One region of the Oceanobacillus longus genome, then DNA from elsewhere that is predicted to be linked to it. Evidence: riboswitches for the same ligand, from Rfam matches in the RefSeq annotation. Region 1 holds a riboswitch; the other holds the start of a gene.
The links. A riboswitch is a leader RNA that binds a small molecule or an ion and turns the genes downstream of it on or off. The one in region 1 is predicted to bind thiamine pyrophosphate.
Positions count from the first base shown of each region.

Region 2: another riboswitch for thiamine pyrophosphate. It lies ahead of thiT (energy-coupled thiamine transporter ThiT); the one in region 1 lies ahead of ACFOUV_RS06945 (YkoF family thiamine/hydroxymethylpyrimidine-binding protein).

Region 1 covers NZ_JBHSAO010000004.1:54,967-62,818, reverse strand. Annotated here, with positions in the region: gene ACFOUV_RS06965 (CocE/NonD family hydrolase) at 1-686, shown strand, start outside; gene ACFOUV_RS06960 (energy-coupling factor transporter transmembrane component T family protein) at 1,023-1,763, opposite strand; gene ACFOUV_RS06955 (ABC transporter ATP-binding protein) at 1,744-3,408, opposite strand; gene ACFOUV_RS06950 (ECF transporter S component) at 3,405-3,983, opposite strand; gene ACFOUV_RS06945 (YkoF family thiamine/hydroxymethylpyrimidine-binding protein) at 3,976-4,590, opposite strand; TPP riboswitch at 4,693-4,800, opposite strand; gene ACFOUV_RS06940 (S8 family serine peptidase) at 5,155-7,119, shown strand; gene ACFOUV_RS06935 (hypothetical protein) at 7,296-7,616, opposite strand; gene purU (formyltetrahydrofolate deformylase) at 7,792-7,852, shown strand, end outside.
Region 2 covers NZ_JBHSAO010000008.1:32,858-40,709, reverse strand. Annotated here, with positions in the region: gene ACFOUV_RS10875 (NAD(P)/FAD-dependent oxidoreductase) at 1-668, shown strand, start outside; gene ACFOUV_RS10870 (VanW family protein) at 944-1,813, shown strand; gene ACFOUV_RS10865 (thiol-disulfide oxidoreductase DCC family protein) at 1,794-2,156, opposite strand; gene ACFOUV_RS10860 (YceI family protein) at 2,247-2,783, opposite strand; TPP riboswitch at 3,047-3,148, shown strand; gene thiT (energy-coupled thiamine transporter ThiT) at 3,241-3,810, shown strand; gene ACFOUV_RS10850 (general stress protein) at 4,826-5,176, opposite strand; gene ACFOUV_RS10845 (hypothetical protein) at 5,315-6,730, shown strand; gene ACFOUV_RS10840 (carbon starvation CstA family protein) at 6,935-7,852, shown strand, end outside.

The sequences.
Region 1 (7,852 bases):
AAATATTTGTTATGGGAGAAAATAAATGGCGTTCCGAAAAAAATTGGCCACTGGAGCGGACAGCATATACACCGTATTACCTACATGAGGCTGGAACACTATCTGAAACAGAACCAAGTAAAGAGGCTCCTGATTCGTATGTGCATGATCCGAATAATCCTGTCCCAACACATGGTGGCGGTGTATTATTTTATAACGGCAGAGGTGCAGGTCCGTATGATCAGCGCGAGATTGAAAAACGGGATGATGTACTAACTTACACTACAAAAGCCTTGGATGCTCCTGTGGAAGTGACAGGATGGATAAAAATGAAACTGTGGGCTGCATATGATGCCAAAGATACAGATTTCGTCGTGAAATTAATTGACGTTTTCCCTGACGGAACTGCCTATAACCTGACTGATGGCGTTATACGTGCAAAATATCGCGACGGCAATATCGAAGAAAATCATTCAACGGCTGAAATTGTAGAGTTAGACATAGATATGTGGGCGACAAGCAATGTGTTTTTAGCTGGACACTCCATTCGGATAGAAATCTCATCAAGCAGCTACCCACGTTTCGATGTGAACCCAGGAACAGGGAAAACAACCATTGATTCAACGGAAATGGTGGAATCTAATCAACAAATTTATCATGATCAAGACCACCCATCCCATGTACTATTACCAATCATACCAAGATAGGGGTGCCTGTCACTCCCCGATTTTTGTCGAAAATGGAAGCATGGGGACGGTTCTTTTGCTTCCGAATATATTAAAAAACGCCAGCACTATTCTGCATACGGATAGTGCTGGCGTTTTTTTGTTGTTTAGGTTGTTTGGCTATAGTAATAGCGATTATTAGCACGACGACTGAGCGCTTGGTAATAAGGAAAAGCGATCGCGTTCGTGTCTTGAGCAATCGAGAAGTAGAATAAACGATAGCCCCCATAGCATGAGCCACTCGAAACAGCCACCACTCTCAATGCACCTTAGCGCGTTAAACCCAAATGGAAGCAAGAGAACCGTCCCCGTGCTTCCTTAAGAGACTAGTAGGGCGGTGAAAAAGCCGATAAGCATGATTAGTGGGAAGAGCCAGTCTGTTTTTTTAATGGTAAATTGGCGGTAGAAGGTTCTGTTTTTATCCCCTGTGAATCCTTTTGATTCCATTGCCATTGCTGTTCTTTCTGCTTTTCGGATGGCGCTTGCAAGGAGTGGGATGGAATACCGTTTATAGTTGTTCCATTTTTCCTTGATTGTTTTAGCTTGATTCACTCCACGTACGCGATGTGCATCGTGGATGATTTTTATTTCGTCGCGCATCATAGGTAAGAATCGGTAACCAGCTAGGACAGCATAGGCGATTTTTGGCGGTAGTCTTAATTGCTGCATCATGCTCAAGATAAAATGAACAATATTTGTTGTAAAAATAAACATGAGTGATAGTGCTGCAACGTTTAATACCCTTATGGAAAGTGCAAGTGCAGTTAGCACCGATTCCCGAGGATATTCCATGCCGAGCAATACAATGATTTCATCCTGATTTTTCGGTGTATCTGCAAAAATAACAGACGTCCATAGCATTCCAAAAGCAAAAATAACAAAAGGAATAAAATACAGAACATATTTCTTCCATTCCACTTTTCCAAAAATAAATGTAATTGAAATGGTCCATATCAAAAATAGCATTGGTGTTAATGGTTCAAAAATAAAAGCTAGCAACACAACAAGCATCATAATTGTCAATGCTTTTATACTTGGATTAAGATGTTGTAGAAACATAATAAGCTTCCTTTTCATAAATGTTTTGAATCTGGATAGGAACGGGAAGTTCGAGTTTCCATTCCTTCAGTTTATCAGGAGCCATTTTCCATAATCTTTCTGGTAGGCAATCGGCAACAACACTTCCGTCATTCATCACGATTACTCTTGTTGCATATTGATCAACGATTTCCATATCATGGGTGATCATTACAATGGTTGATCCTAATTGATGACGTTGCTGTAATAGGTGCATCAGCTCCGCATTTGAATGTGCATCCTGTCCGAACGTAGGCTCATCGAGGAGCAGGAAGGATTGGTCGTCAACGATCATCGTCGCAACACTCAGCCGGCGCTTTTGTCCCTGGCTTATGGAGAATGGATGTTCATTTTTTAGTTCAAGCAGTCCACAGGTTTTCAGAATCAAGTGAACTTTTTCCTTGATTGTTTCAGCAGGTTCATTTTTTATTTTTAAACTAAATGCAACCTCATCATAGACTGTGTTTGTAATAAATTGATGCTCCGGGTTTTGAAAAACATAACCAATCTCCTGCCGTAACAATGATTCCTTCCATTCATTTAAGGCATTTCCTTTTACCAGAATACTGCCGGAAGTAGGCTTTTGGATGCCGGCCAGTATCCGGGAGAGGGAAGTTTTCCCACTGCCATTTGCCCCAACAATGGCGACAAACTCTCCCTCGTAAAATGGTAGTGAAACGTCTTTTACAATGTCTTGTTTATTGGCAGACCAGAAAATAGCGCGAGTTTCCAAGATGGGAGTATTGGACCCAGGGAAATCAAGTTTTGCAGCTTCCAATTCGATGTGCCCCCATCTTGAAGGATGCTCGGAAAATTCTTCGACAGTAAGTGGAAGGTCTTTCAGTTCCGGTTTGTTTTTCATAAGATATTGTGCAACATTCGGGAGCCATATTCCTTGTTCTATCAATTGCTGACGATTATCTTTAATCGCATTTCGTAAAGAGCCATCGTAAAAAGTTTCCCCGTCACGATTTAATAGAAGGCATCGTTCCGCTAAATCTGTCCAGCCATCAAGCTTATGTTCAATGATGATCAATCCAAATGGAATTTTCACCTTTAATTTTTTGATTGTTTGAATTAAGTCTTTTGTTGCGATTGGATCCAGGTTGGCTGTTGGTTCATCCAAAATAAGCAAGGATGGTTCGAGTGCAAGGATGCATGCGAGCGCAAGCTTTTGTTTTTGCCCGCCGGATAGTGAGGCTATGGTAGATTCTTTAAAATCGAGCATCTGAACAAGTGCTAGCGATTGATCGATTTTAGCTTCCATTTCTTCATAGGAAACACCGATATTTTCGAGTCCAAAAGCTACTTCATCTTCTACAGTTAGCATACAGAACTGTGTTTCCGGATCCTGGAACACGACGCCAACTTGCTTGCTTAGTTCACCAGACCTGTAATTAGACGTTTTCTTCCCATCGATAAAAATATCACCATGCATCTCCCCATCCAATTCCCGTGGGAAGAGCCCGTTTAAACAGGAAGTTAACGTGCTTTTTCCGCAACCACTTGGGCCGAGTAACAAGACACTTTCTCCTTGACCCAATTCAAAATTTACATTGGATAAAATATCTTTTTGATTCGTTTCAAATCGTAAGCTGAGATCACGCACTTCGACAAAAGGTTTCATGCTGCATTCTTCTTTCGATGTTCTTTTCCTAAAGCGAAACTTGACAGGACACCAGTTTGCGCGAGTCCATCACTCAATGCTTTACCAAGCAGTCCAGCGATTAATGCCCCACTGATCATACGTACGATAAACATGGCGGTCACATATTCAGGGGCGAGTGCAGCATACCCACTCATAAAATACCCATAGACAAAGCTAGTTACAGCAGATCCAACCCCAGCAGCCATCAATACCCATGCTGAATAATTTTTCCAACGGGTTGCAGCAAATACTGCTTCCGCGCCAATCCCTTGAACCATCCCTGTCACAATAAGCATTGGACCAATAGCGTTTCCAATTAATACTTCGATCATCGCGGCAATGGTTTCTGATAGAAATGCGGCACCGGGTTTTCGGATGATGTAGGCAACAATAATGGATACGATGAACCAAATACCAAAGATGAAATCATAGCCAATTGGTCCGAAAAATCCAACGAGTACCCCACCAACAGGCAAAAATGCTAAGTAAACAACCCCAAAAACGACAGATAAAGCTGCCATGACAACAATTTCCTTAAATCTCCAATTAGCCATTTTTCATATCTCCTTTATGTGATGGACTATTAGCTGAGATAGAGACTGTCATGACGGTATGACTCGATCCACCTTCCACAGTTGCTTGAAAAACGTTTTCCAATCCATCGAATATGGCAACTGCCTCTCCATCCAGACGTGTTGAATAATGCGTTGGTGAGACGGATACATGTTTTTTCATTGCTTCGATTTGCGCATAGATGACATCCATATAATCTCCGCCACCAAGGGGGTAAAGTGAAAATTTAGATGCAACCGATTGTTTGATGTCTTTTACAAGACTGGAATTTAGAAGTGTTTCATCCTCGGCCATGAATGCCTCACCTTGCGAATCTCCGGGGCATCCGAGGGAGTATGTTGCCTGAAATGCCACGTGCTCACCCGTCTTTGCTGCATGAAGGAAAATCGCTTTTGTTACATCGAATACGTGTACCAGTTTTCCCCTTACCGTTGTTGTGACGTCATCCGTTTTCATATGTACCTTTGACGTGTCAACCTCTTTTAAAGCTCCCTTGATAATTTCAATGAATTGATCACTCATTGGGTGGATGGAAAAACTTACTCCTGCGATATAGCTCTTTGAACATGCTTTATTTTGATTAGTCATATTACATTCCTCCTGTTTTATATTTTTCTCCATTAAAAAAACTGCATCCCCCTGTAGGGAATGCAGTCTCATTGTATTTATCATCATAAAAAATATCGATATACACGGTCGACCGCACTTCCCCACGCTAGTATTATCTAGTTCGGGTGCAAAGGGTCAGAACAAAACAGTTCTTCTCAGCCGTTTAAAACAGCTCCCCTAGCGCTAAACAGTTATGCAATTTTCTAAATACAAACTTAACACGTAACAAGAATGTTGTAAAGGTACGCAAACAAATAACCAACCAAAACCGAACAGTGCCTGTCACTCCCCGAATTTTGTCGAATGGTTTATTGGGTTTTACCTTAGGATTCTGTTTCATTTCATTGAAAAAGTGGAAATGTAAATAGGAAACTCCAAATAATCAGAGCTGAATTAAGTAAAGCTTGCTTATCGACATATTATGACAAAAACCGGGGAGTGACAGGCACCAATTTGCATCTTTTTCCAATATTATTGCAGACAAAAATCGACATAACTGATAAAATTTATAGGGAAGATAGATAGAGAGGGAGATTAAAAGAATTGTCTAAACCAAAGTTATGTAGTATGTTGCTGTTATTTGTGATTTTCTTCATTTTATTTAACCCAGTAAACACCTTCGCAAGTAATGAGGTTGAGGCAATCATCGGTTATGAAAATGAAGCTGGAAAACAATTAATTATAGAAACAAGCAGTGAAATAGACTATGAATTTACGAATATATCTGCAATTGCTGTAACGATGAATAGCGGTGATTTAGCGGGACTCTATGAAAATCCAGATATTGCGTACATAGAGAAAAATGCAGCAGTCGAATTATCAAATAATACCCAAACGATCACAGAAGTTACAGAAGCGGATATTCTGGAAGAAACGGAACATTGGAATATTCTAACAACCGGTGTAGCATTTGCATGGGAAGAGGGTTTTACCGGCAAAAATGTTAATGTTGCAATCATTGATACAGGGATTTCCCCGCATTCTGATTTACTTATTTCAGGTGGCCATTCAACCGTCGATGATACTGGAGAATGGCTGGATGATAATGGGCATGGGATGCATATCGCTGGTATTATCGGATCAAGGAAAAATGACATTGGTGTAGTTGGAGTTGCTCCAGAAGCTAATCTTTATGCGGTGAAGGCATTGGATAGTAATGGGGAAGGAACATTAACAGATTTACTGGAAGCAATTGAATGGTCCATAAACAATAACATGGATATCATAAATCTTTCGTTAGGTACGGATGAAAATAGTGAGTCATTGGAGAAATTGTTACAAGAAGCCTATGATGCAGGAATTTTAATTGTGGGTGCAAGTGGAAATGATGGAAATAGTGTTGCCCACCCGGCAAAATATGAAAGTGTAATCGGCGTATCTGCTGTAGACGGTCGTTTGAATGTCACAGGTTTTTCTTCAACAGGCCCAGAGGTGGAATTCTCAGCACCTGGAATTAATATTATTAGCACTTATTTATATGACTCGTATGGGACAAGTAGCGGAACATCGCAGGCATCTCCACATGTGACAGGAATGCTCGCAATTCTAAAGCAGAAATACCCTGAAATGACGAATAATGAACTTCGCGCGGAACTAGTGAAGCACGTACAGGATTTAGGAAATTCAGGAAGAGATTCTCTCTATGGACATGGCTTTATTACGTATAAACCCGATGATCAAATTGCTCCAGGGGAAGTTACCAATCTGCAACTGATTGAATCTAGTTCGGATTCTCTTTTGGTAAGTTGGGAGAATCCGGTAGATGAGGACTTTGCTGAAGTGAGTGTCTATTTGAATGATTCTTTTTTAACATCTGTTACTCGTGATGAGGAGACAACCTATCTTGCTGAAGAATTGGAAGCTGATACGAAATATTCGTTTTCATTTTATACCGAAGATCGATTTGGTAATGTATCTGAAGGGAAGTTCTTTGAAACACGTACAGAGGCAGGAAAAACTGTTATAAATGAGGAAGACGTAGTTGTTAGTGAGAATAAAACAGATGATGGAAGAATAGAAAGCGAAGAAGCTGACCAGGTCCACAATAATTCCGAAGAAAAAGAGAAGGATCAAGTTGCGGTACAACGTAGTGAAGAAGAGAAGACGGGCTTGAATAGGGAAGAAACAGAAGAGGCTGGGAATCAGGAGCAAGCTGAAAAGGAATTGAAAGAAAGTCCCCTGGAAAATGAACTAACGGATGATACGGAAGAATCACTATCTCAAAAAGCATCTGCAATCGAAAAAACGGAGGAAAGCAATCGTCGAGGGGCCGCTTCTGCTGTTGATGCTGACAAAATTAACGCCTCGCTTAATTCTGGTGAAAATAATGATGATCAAAGTGAACCGAAAAAGAATGATACAGAACAAGTTGATGAAGCAATAGAAGATGATGATTCAGCTCCAGATGAAACAGAGGATGAAAACAAAAATATTTTTGTACGCTTCTTTGAATCAATCGCAAACCTATTTATCACTATCTTTGACTGGATAATTGGACTATTTACTTAAAAAAACCCATCGCAGTGCCTGTCACTCCCCGAAATATGTCGAATGAAAATAAAATGCTGCTAAGTTAAGTGTTTGCAAGTAAATACCTAACCTAGCAGCATTTTTTATGGGTTGGCAGTCGACATATTATGACAAAAACCGGGGAGTGACAGGCACCGCATTAGTGGTGCGCTTCACTAGTGGCAGATGCCCAGGTTGAAAGCTGCGATCTTTAATTGGGAAGATATTGTTAACATCCAAAGAAAAAGTCCAAAGCCATGAATCACATACCAGCGTTGCATTTTTTTTCGGAATTTTAAGAGAAGTAATGCTGCAAGAGAAATAATCGTAGCCGCTATGGTTAATCCTAGCATTGCAGTAAAAGTGGACGTCCAGTAGAAATTATTAAATAACGGTATGACAGTTGTCGGTGTATAAAAAACGGTTAAATAATAAATCCCTATGATCCATGAAATGACCATAAAACTGAATACAATATATGGTGTATATTTCTTCAATGGTCTGTGTCCCCTTTTTATAAACTTAATTCATAGTATTTTGATTGGTTTATTTCATTTTATGCAGTACTTCTGCTTTTGTCAATACCAAAAACGATGAAAATAGCCGGATTGCTTGACCCGAACCGTAGAGTAGCCTAGAGTATAATAAAAACAAAAAATGGGGTATACAATCATGAACAGCTATTCAGAAGGAAAAATAAAAGCTTATCAAGATAAAAATGAGAACCGGGCGC
Region 2 (7,852 bases), on a different contig from region 1:
AACTTTGCAAAAAATATGATATTGACCGCAGTAAAGCACGTATCATCAATGTGGAAGCAGCACCATCTATTTTACCGATGTTTGACGAAGATCTTGTTACATATGCGAAAAAATCGCTTGAAGATCGTGGTGTGGAATTCAGAATTGGAACACCGATTAAAGAAGCAACTCCAGAAGGTTTTATCGTTGGAGATGATAAAGAATTAATTAAAGCTGGTACCGTTATTTGGACTGGCGGTGTTACTGGTAACCCAGTTCTAGCTAAATCCGGTTTCGAATTAGTTAAAGGTAAAGTAAATGTAGATGCAGATTTAAGAGTACCAGGAGAAGAAAATATCTTTGTTCTCGGAGACTGTTCATGGGTTATGGATAAAGAATCCGGTCGTCCATATCCACCAACAGGCCAATTGGCTACACAAGAAGGTACAGTAGCTGCGGATAATATTGCAGCATTACTACGCAATCAACCTTTACAAGATTTTGTATTCCATAACAAAGGAACTGTTGCATCTCTTGGAGTTACTGATGGAATTGGAAATATCCTTGATGGTAATAAAATACGAGGAAAATCAGCAGCAGCAATGAAGAAAGTAGTTGATGATCGTTCCCTATTTATGGTCGGCGGAGCGAAAGCAGTACTTAAAAAAGGGAAATTCCGTCCTTTCTAAGAATTGGAAGTAAATTTGAATATAAATAAGCTCCAGAACTAAGGAGGTAACTAATTAATGAAAAAGACTTTATATGGATTAATACTTGTACTGGCATCTATCGTAGGATACCGTCTTGCAAGTGATTATTTAGAAGACAATAGAGATTTCAGATAAATAATAAACACCATCCATTTTGGATGGTGTTTATTATTTTAGGGTAGAATTAACGAATTCTTTCTACCCCAGAATGGAATTATCAGGTTTGCTTCATACTATCCATAGGAGGTGTGAGCGTGTTTACTTTTTTGTCAGTTCTACTGGTAGCAAGCCTTTCGGTGAATGCCGAAGATGCTAATGTTATTATTAATAATAATGAAATCACATTAGATACCGTAGAAATTCAACAATACGGATTAGATTTGATTGATCACGCTTTAATTGATGAATATAAACTAATAAATTTAATGGACAGCCTGGACGAAGTCATCTATAAAGAAGCTCAGGATGCGCAATTTAATAAAGACGGTACAATAATAAAGGAAAAATTGGGGGTTACTTTAGATAGGAGAGAATTCAATCGTTTATTCAGAAAATTATATTATAGTGATAAAAAAGGAAAACTAAAAGTTCCGAAAACTTCTGTTTATCCAAAAGTAGATCAGGGACTCTTAAGGGAAGTTAGTATGAAAGAGCTTGGGAGATATGTCACCTTCTATAAACAAAGCAATTCAGAAAGATCTCACAATATAGCTTTAGCTGCAGAAGCTATCAATAACACGGTTGTATTTCCGGGGGAAACATTTTCCTTTAATGGTGTAGTAGGTGAAAGAACAACAGAAAGAGGGTATAAACAAGCGCCAGTCATTGTAAAGGGAGAACTCTCCGAGGATATTGGTGGTGGTATTTGTCAGGTTTCTTCCACGCTTTATAATGCAGTAGATCTAAAAGGTGTTCAAATAGTGGAAAGATATGCCCATAGCAGACGAGTTCCCTATGTTCCACCAGGAAGGGACGCAACCGTAAGCTGGTGGGGCCCTGATTTTGTTTTTAAGAACCTGTATAACGAGCCGATTTTAATTCGTGCCAAATCAGAGAATGGCCAAATGAATGTCACCGTACACTCCTCAGATACTGTGGAGTACTTTAACGGGAGTGAGGATTGATTTGACACGAATCTCCGTCTGCACACTGATTAACAGGGACAAGTCTTCTATTATTAGAAACCAGTTTATAAATAATGTTTCCGAGTCCAATGAACTTGAAAATATACATGAATGGCACGAGAACCCATAAGAGTGGGAGCATTTTAGCTATTTGAATTATTGCTGAATACCCTTTGTACCATCGATTATTATATTTAACATGAAGACTCTTTTCCATTTCAAGTGGATAATCTTTCATATTCCGAAATGAATCGAATGTAAGCTTATTTCTCCAATCGAGCCTTTTCCAAATGGTTGAAGAATTTGTACAGATTTTGCAGTAACTATCATAATAGACAATCATATTGAATTACCTCCAATAATAATATAAGTCAATTCTATACAAAAAGCTGTATTTCACAAAGGAAATACAGCTTTTAAATATGGTCGGTTATTATGCTTGTTTATGAAGCTCAAGCTCAAAGTTGATTTTAACATCTTCACCAACAAGTACGCCACCAGTTTCAACTGCTGCGTTCCAAGTAAGGCCGAAATCTTTACGGTTAATGGATGTTTTGCCACTAAAACCAGCTACTGTAGCTCCGCCCATTGGGTCTTTGCTTTGACCTTCAAATGTAACATCAAGCGTAACAGGTTTAGTAGTCCCTTTAATTGTTAAATCACCACTTACTTCATAATCATGAGATGATTTTTTCTTGATATCTGTAGCAACGAAAGTCATTTTAGGGTAGTTTTCTGAATCAAAGAAATCTCCTGAGCGTAAATGATTATCGCGATCTTCATTACGTGTATTCACGCTTGCAGTATCTACAGTTACTTCTACTTTAGAATCTGTTAAATTTTCTACGTCTGCTTCAATTACAGCATCAAATGAATCGAATGTGCCTTTAGCTTTTGAAATCATCATGTGTTTTACTGAGAAACCAACTTCACTGTGGACTTGGTCAACTGTCCAAACTGTTTTTGTCATTATAAATCCCTCCAAATAATTTTCTGTAACCCGATAGTTACTTTCTGTTACCTAGTATAAATTGATATGTGTTTAAAGTCAAGTGTTTTTAATTAAAAATAAATGAATTAAGTTTAAATTAATTTAATAAAAGGTAGGAATACTTTAATGTTCCCTTACTCTTCGATTTGAAACATAATTTTTATCGTTTTATGGATTACAAGAGATTGTTATTTTCTTGATAATAAGGTACAATACACATAACAAATGAAGCATATAGAATAAAAGCCTACAGGGGGAGCCATTTGGCTGAGAGTGAACATTTTGTTCAGACCCTTTGAACCTGTTAGTTAGTACTAGCGTAGGGATTGGTGGTTTTTTTGATGGATTAAAAAGCAATGTGAGCGGATTCCCCCATCAGGAAGCTTCCCCTCGGCATTGCTTTTTTGCGTGGAAATTTAAAAGGGAGGTAATACAGTTGAGGTCAAAACGAATTTTATTCTTAGTTGAAGTATCCATTTTTACTGCATTGGCATTACTTTTGGATATCTTACCATTATCATTTAAAATATGGGCTCAGGGTGGGTCGATTTCTTTTGCAATGATTCCTGTATTTATAGTTGCATTTCGTTGGGGGTTAAAAGGTGGTCTGCTTTCTGGGTTTTTGTGGGGAGTATTACAAGTTGCAACCGGAACAGCATATATTTTAACACCATTACAAGGATTTATTGATTACGCGCTAGCCTTTACAGTCATAGGCTTTGCCGGTATTTTTGCCAATCGAATTCAACAGGCAGTAAAGTCAGGTGAAACAAAGAAATATCTTACTTATATCACGCTAGGGGTATTATTGGGGTCTACATTACGATTTATTGCTCACTATGTAGCAGGGCTCGTATTCTTCGGCTCCGCAATTGAAGGACAACCTGCATGGTTATATTCATTAATTTATAATGGTTCTTACATGGTTCCATCCTTCATTTTATGTACGGTTATTGTGTTCTTCTTGTTCCATAAACAACCTAGAACATTATTGAACGTAGCTTAGAAGTATTGTATATTCGCTCACAATAAGGTAACCTCATAATCAATGAGGTTACCTTATATTTATTGGAGGTTGATCATATGCGTGAATTAATAGGGACGTGTACATCATGTAAGAAAAATATATATTGTGAGAGTGGTTTTTTTAATGGTATTCAAGAAAATGGGAAGTTAATATGTAATGACTGTATGAATAGGAAAGAAAAGAAATAGTCTTTCAATTCTTGTTTTCTATCTTATTCAACTTTCGCAGAATGAAATGGATAAATAAGCCTTGATAGAATTAGGAGGACTGGAGCTACACTGTTTAAGTTGACTTTGGATTAACTGTTTGCGCTGTGCAGTCTGGATACATCTATATTCAAGGATCTTTTCGTTAATTTCCCTCTTTTATCGTCGGATTTTATATAAACTACGAAGTAACTGCTGGTTGATTTGATTTCTATAAGTAAGTGCTTTTCCCGCCGTCCGGGATCGCTCTGGACGGATGCTTTCCGCGGGCACGGCCTCAGCCTCCTCGAGAAACCCACTTTGCGGGGTCTTCGGACACGTGCTGTTCCCGCAGGAGTCACCGCCCTCCGCTCACCCGGACTGTTGAATCTGTGTGATCCGGTTTTTATATCAATCACTAAGGTGTTAATCAATTGCAAGCTTAAAACTAGCTCTGGTAAATATACGAAGACTCCTGTGGGAGGAAAGGCATCGGTGAGACCCCGCAGTGCGAAGCACGAGGAGGGCTCACCAGCCGCCCACGGAAAGCGAAGTATATTTACCAGAGCGGTCGCCGAAGTTACTTGTCCTACTTCGCATTTTATCTCAACTCTGCGATGATTAAAAGGCTATAAACAGTACGAAAAACAGCCTTGTTTTAATCAAGTTTAGCAAGGGGATTATTAGAAACATTCTAAATTTAAACCAGTTAAATGCTCGAACTTATTTTAATGGTGCGAAAGTTGAGTATCTTATTTTTGAATACATGAGAAAGGGACAACCTTGTTGATTAGGTTATCCCTGTGGCATTATAATATGAAGTTTTCTACGTTGTCATGATTAGTAACCATTAGCAGAATCTTTCCGTCGTCCAAGTCCTCTTCGTAATTCTCTGCCTCTGCTTTGGAGAAGCCCATTTCTTCTAGTTTTGTACGTAATTCGTCCCCTTGGCTGTTAAACATATTTCCTACAGCACTACTAAAATCCATTTCTTTCATACCGATCGTATTAGTTTCTGATCCGTCGGCTAAACGGCCAGTTCTCTCATCATCGTGTGTGAGTAGATAGATATCACCCTTCTTTACTCCGCGAGCTTGTAGTTTGTTTACATCCGTTTTTAATTGTTCTTCATTTATATATTCTCTAATAAAAGGTTTCATAAAATAATTCCTCCTTTGTTGTTACTTGTTTTATTCCCGCTCATTATAGAAATAAACATCATAGTGATTTGGAATCTGGTAGCGTTTCTCTTCGATTATGCATAGGCTATAGCACAATCGAAGAAAGGAAGAGGATGAATGGATTTAACAATACCCCATCTGTTGTATGGATTATTTACTTTAATTATTATTGTTACAATGGTCTTCCGCAAAGGAGTTGTTTTACCAACGTTACTTGGCACATTCGTAATCGCTTTTGTATATAAAGGAAATATTATTGATGGTTTTACCGCAATATTTAATGCGAATTTAGTTGCTGCTCAAGAATTATTCAGTATCTTTTTAATCATCACGTTTATGCTGGCCCTCTTGCATTCGCTACGTGATTTAGGGGCAGATGTCAGAATGATTCAACCTATTCAAAAGATGATGGTAAATGGGCATGTGTCCTTTTTTGTCCTAATCACTGTAACGTATGTTATTTCCTTGTTTTTCTGGCCGACACCAGCAGTTCCATTGATTTGTGCATTGCTTGTACCTGCAGCAGTAAGAGCAGGATTACCAGCAATGACCGCAGCAGTTGCGATTGCAATAGCCGGACAAGGAATGGCGCTGTCATCAGATTATATTGTTCAGGTTGCCCCGAGCTTGTCTGCTGCATCGGCTGGCATCGATGTTGGTTCTGTTGCTGATAAAGCATTGGTACTATCCTTGATTGCCGGAGGGGTGGCTATTCTTTTAGCCTATCTATTCTATCGGAAATCGATTCGTTCAATAAATGATCCTCTAAATGAAATCGAACTACAAAAGCTCCAAACTGCTGAAGGTTCAAAAAATAAAGTACGAACGGCTCATCTTAATACTTGGAGCAAAGTCTTTGCAATTGCTGTCCCTATCTCCTTACTTGGTGTCGTGATTTTTATGATGTACAGTAAACTCTTTTCTGGAGACAGTGGTCTGGTTGGAGGAGATGGAGCAGCATTTGTCGGTGGTGTTGCAGTTATCTTATTATTACTTTCCACCATCGCTTTTGGTAAACATCATGCTCTGGATTATGTTACGAATCACATAACAGATGGATTTGTATTTGCATTTAAAGCAATGGGACCTGTAATTCCAATTGCTGGCTTCTTCTTTTTAGGGAGTCCTGATTTCTCTGGAATTATTTTAGGGGTAGAAGAGGGACCTGCATTATTATTTGATCTCGTTGCATCCACGCAGGACTACTTGCCACAAAGTGCATTGCTTGCAGCTTTAAGTGTACTAATTATTGGTATTATTACGGGGCTTGATGGCTCTGGTTTTTCCGGATTACCACTTACCGGCGCACTTGCTGCTTCATTGGAAACAACATCTATTGATGCTGCAACCCTTGCTGCAATTGGTCAAATGGGGGCTATCTGGACAGGTGGAGGTACCATAGTTGCCTGGTCATCCTTGATTGCAATAGCAGGTTTCTGTGGTGTATCGGTTATGGATTTAGTAAGAAAGAATTTTCTTCCAGTAATATCAGGTTTAATTATTGCAACGCTTATTGCTGTATTTTTTCTCTAAACTAAAAAAATAGATTAAATGTAAAAAAAGAAAAGACTTGTCTTTTCTTTTTTTTATACTTAATGAATTAATTGTTATTCCAAAATTCTTAATGTTTTACTTTTTTATAAACAATAGATAAAATGTAATTGTACTAAATTAAAGCGTTTTCACATAGCTTGTAAGAGAAATTATAATTCCATTAAATAAGAGGGGGTAGTAAAAATGAGTGGTATTTTGGTAGCGCTGATTGGAATGGTCGTTTTTGCATTAGGTTATCGCTATTATTCAAAATTTGTAGCAGAAAAAATCTTTCGACTTGATCCAAATTATGTAACACCCGCTCATAAGTACAAAGATGGTGTCGATTTTGTGCCAACGAACAAATTTGTATTATGGGGACATCATTTTACTTCAGTTGCAGGAGCAGCGCCGATACTTGGACCTGCTATAGCTGTGTATTGGGGATGGCTGCCAGCTTTTCTTTGGGTAATATTAGGAACAGTCTTCGCTGCTGGTGTTCATGACTTTGGAACACTTGCATTGTCTGTTAGGAATAAAGGGCAGTCGGTTGGTACAATAGCTGATAAATTAATTGGAAATCGAGCAAAAGTATTGTTTTTATTTATTATTTTAATATTAGTACTAATGGTAAATGCTGTTTTTGCATGGGTTATTTCTAATTTATTCATTAATTATCCAGCAAGTGTCATTCCAGTATTTATTCAGATTCCATTGGCAATCTGGATTGGATATGCTGCCTATAAACGTAATACGAAGATGCTCATTCCTTCTTTGATTGCCTTGGCAATCATGTATATTACTGCAATCTTTGCGAGTAGGTTTGAGTTTTTACAAATTAATTTGGTGCAGTATATGGGCGGTGAGGAGGCTGCAGGTCTATTTGGGTTAGGTGCGGTATCCACTGCATTTTTAATTTGGATTGTAATTTTAATGGTCTATGTATATATAGCATCAACACTGCCGGTATGGAAGCTGCTTCAACCAAGGGATTTCATTAACTCCCATCAGCTTGTCGTAGGACTTGCGATTTTATATTTAGGTTTAATTTTTTTGAATCCTGAAATGACAGCTCCATTAGTAAATGAAAACCCAGATCGGAATTGGCTCCCACTTTTATTT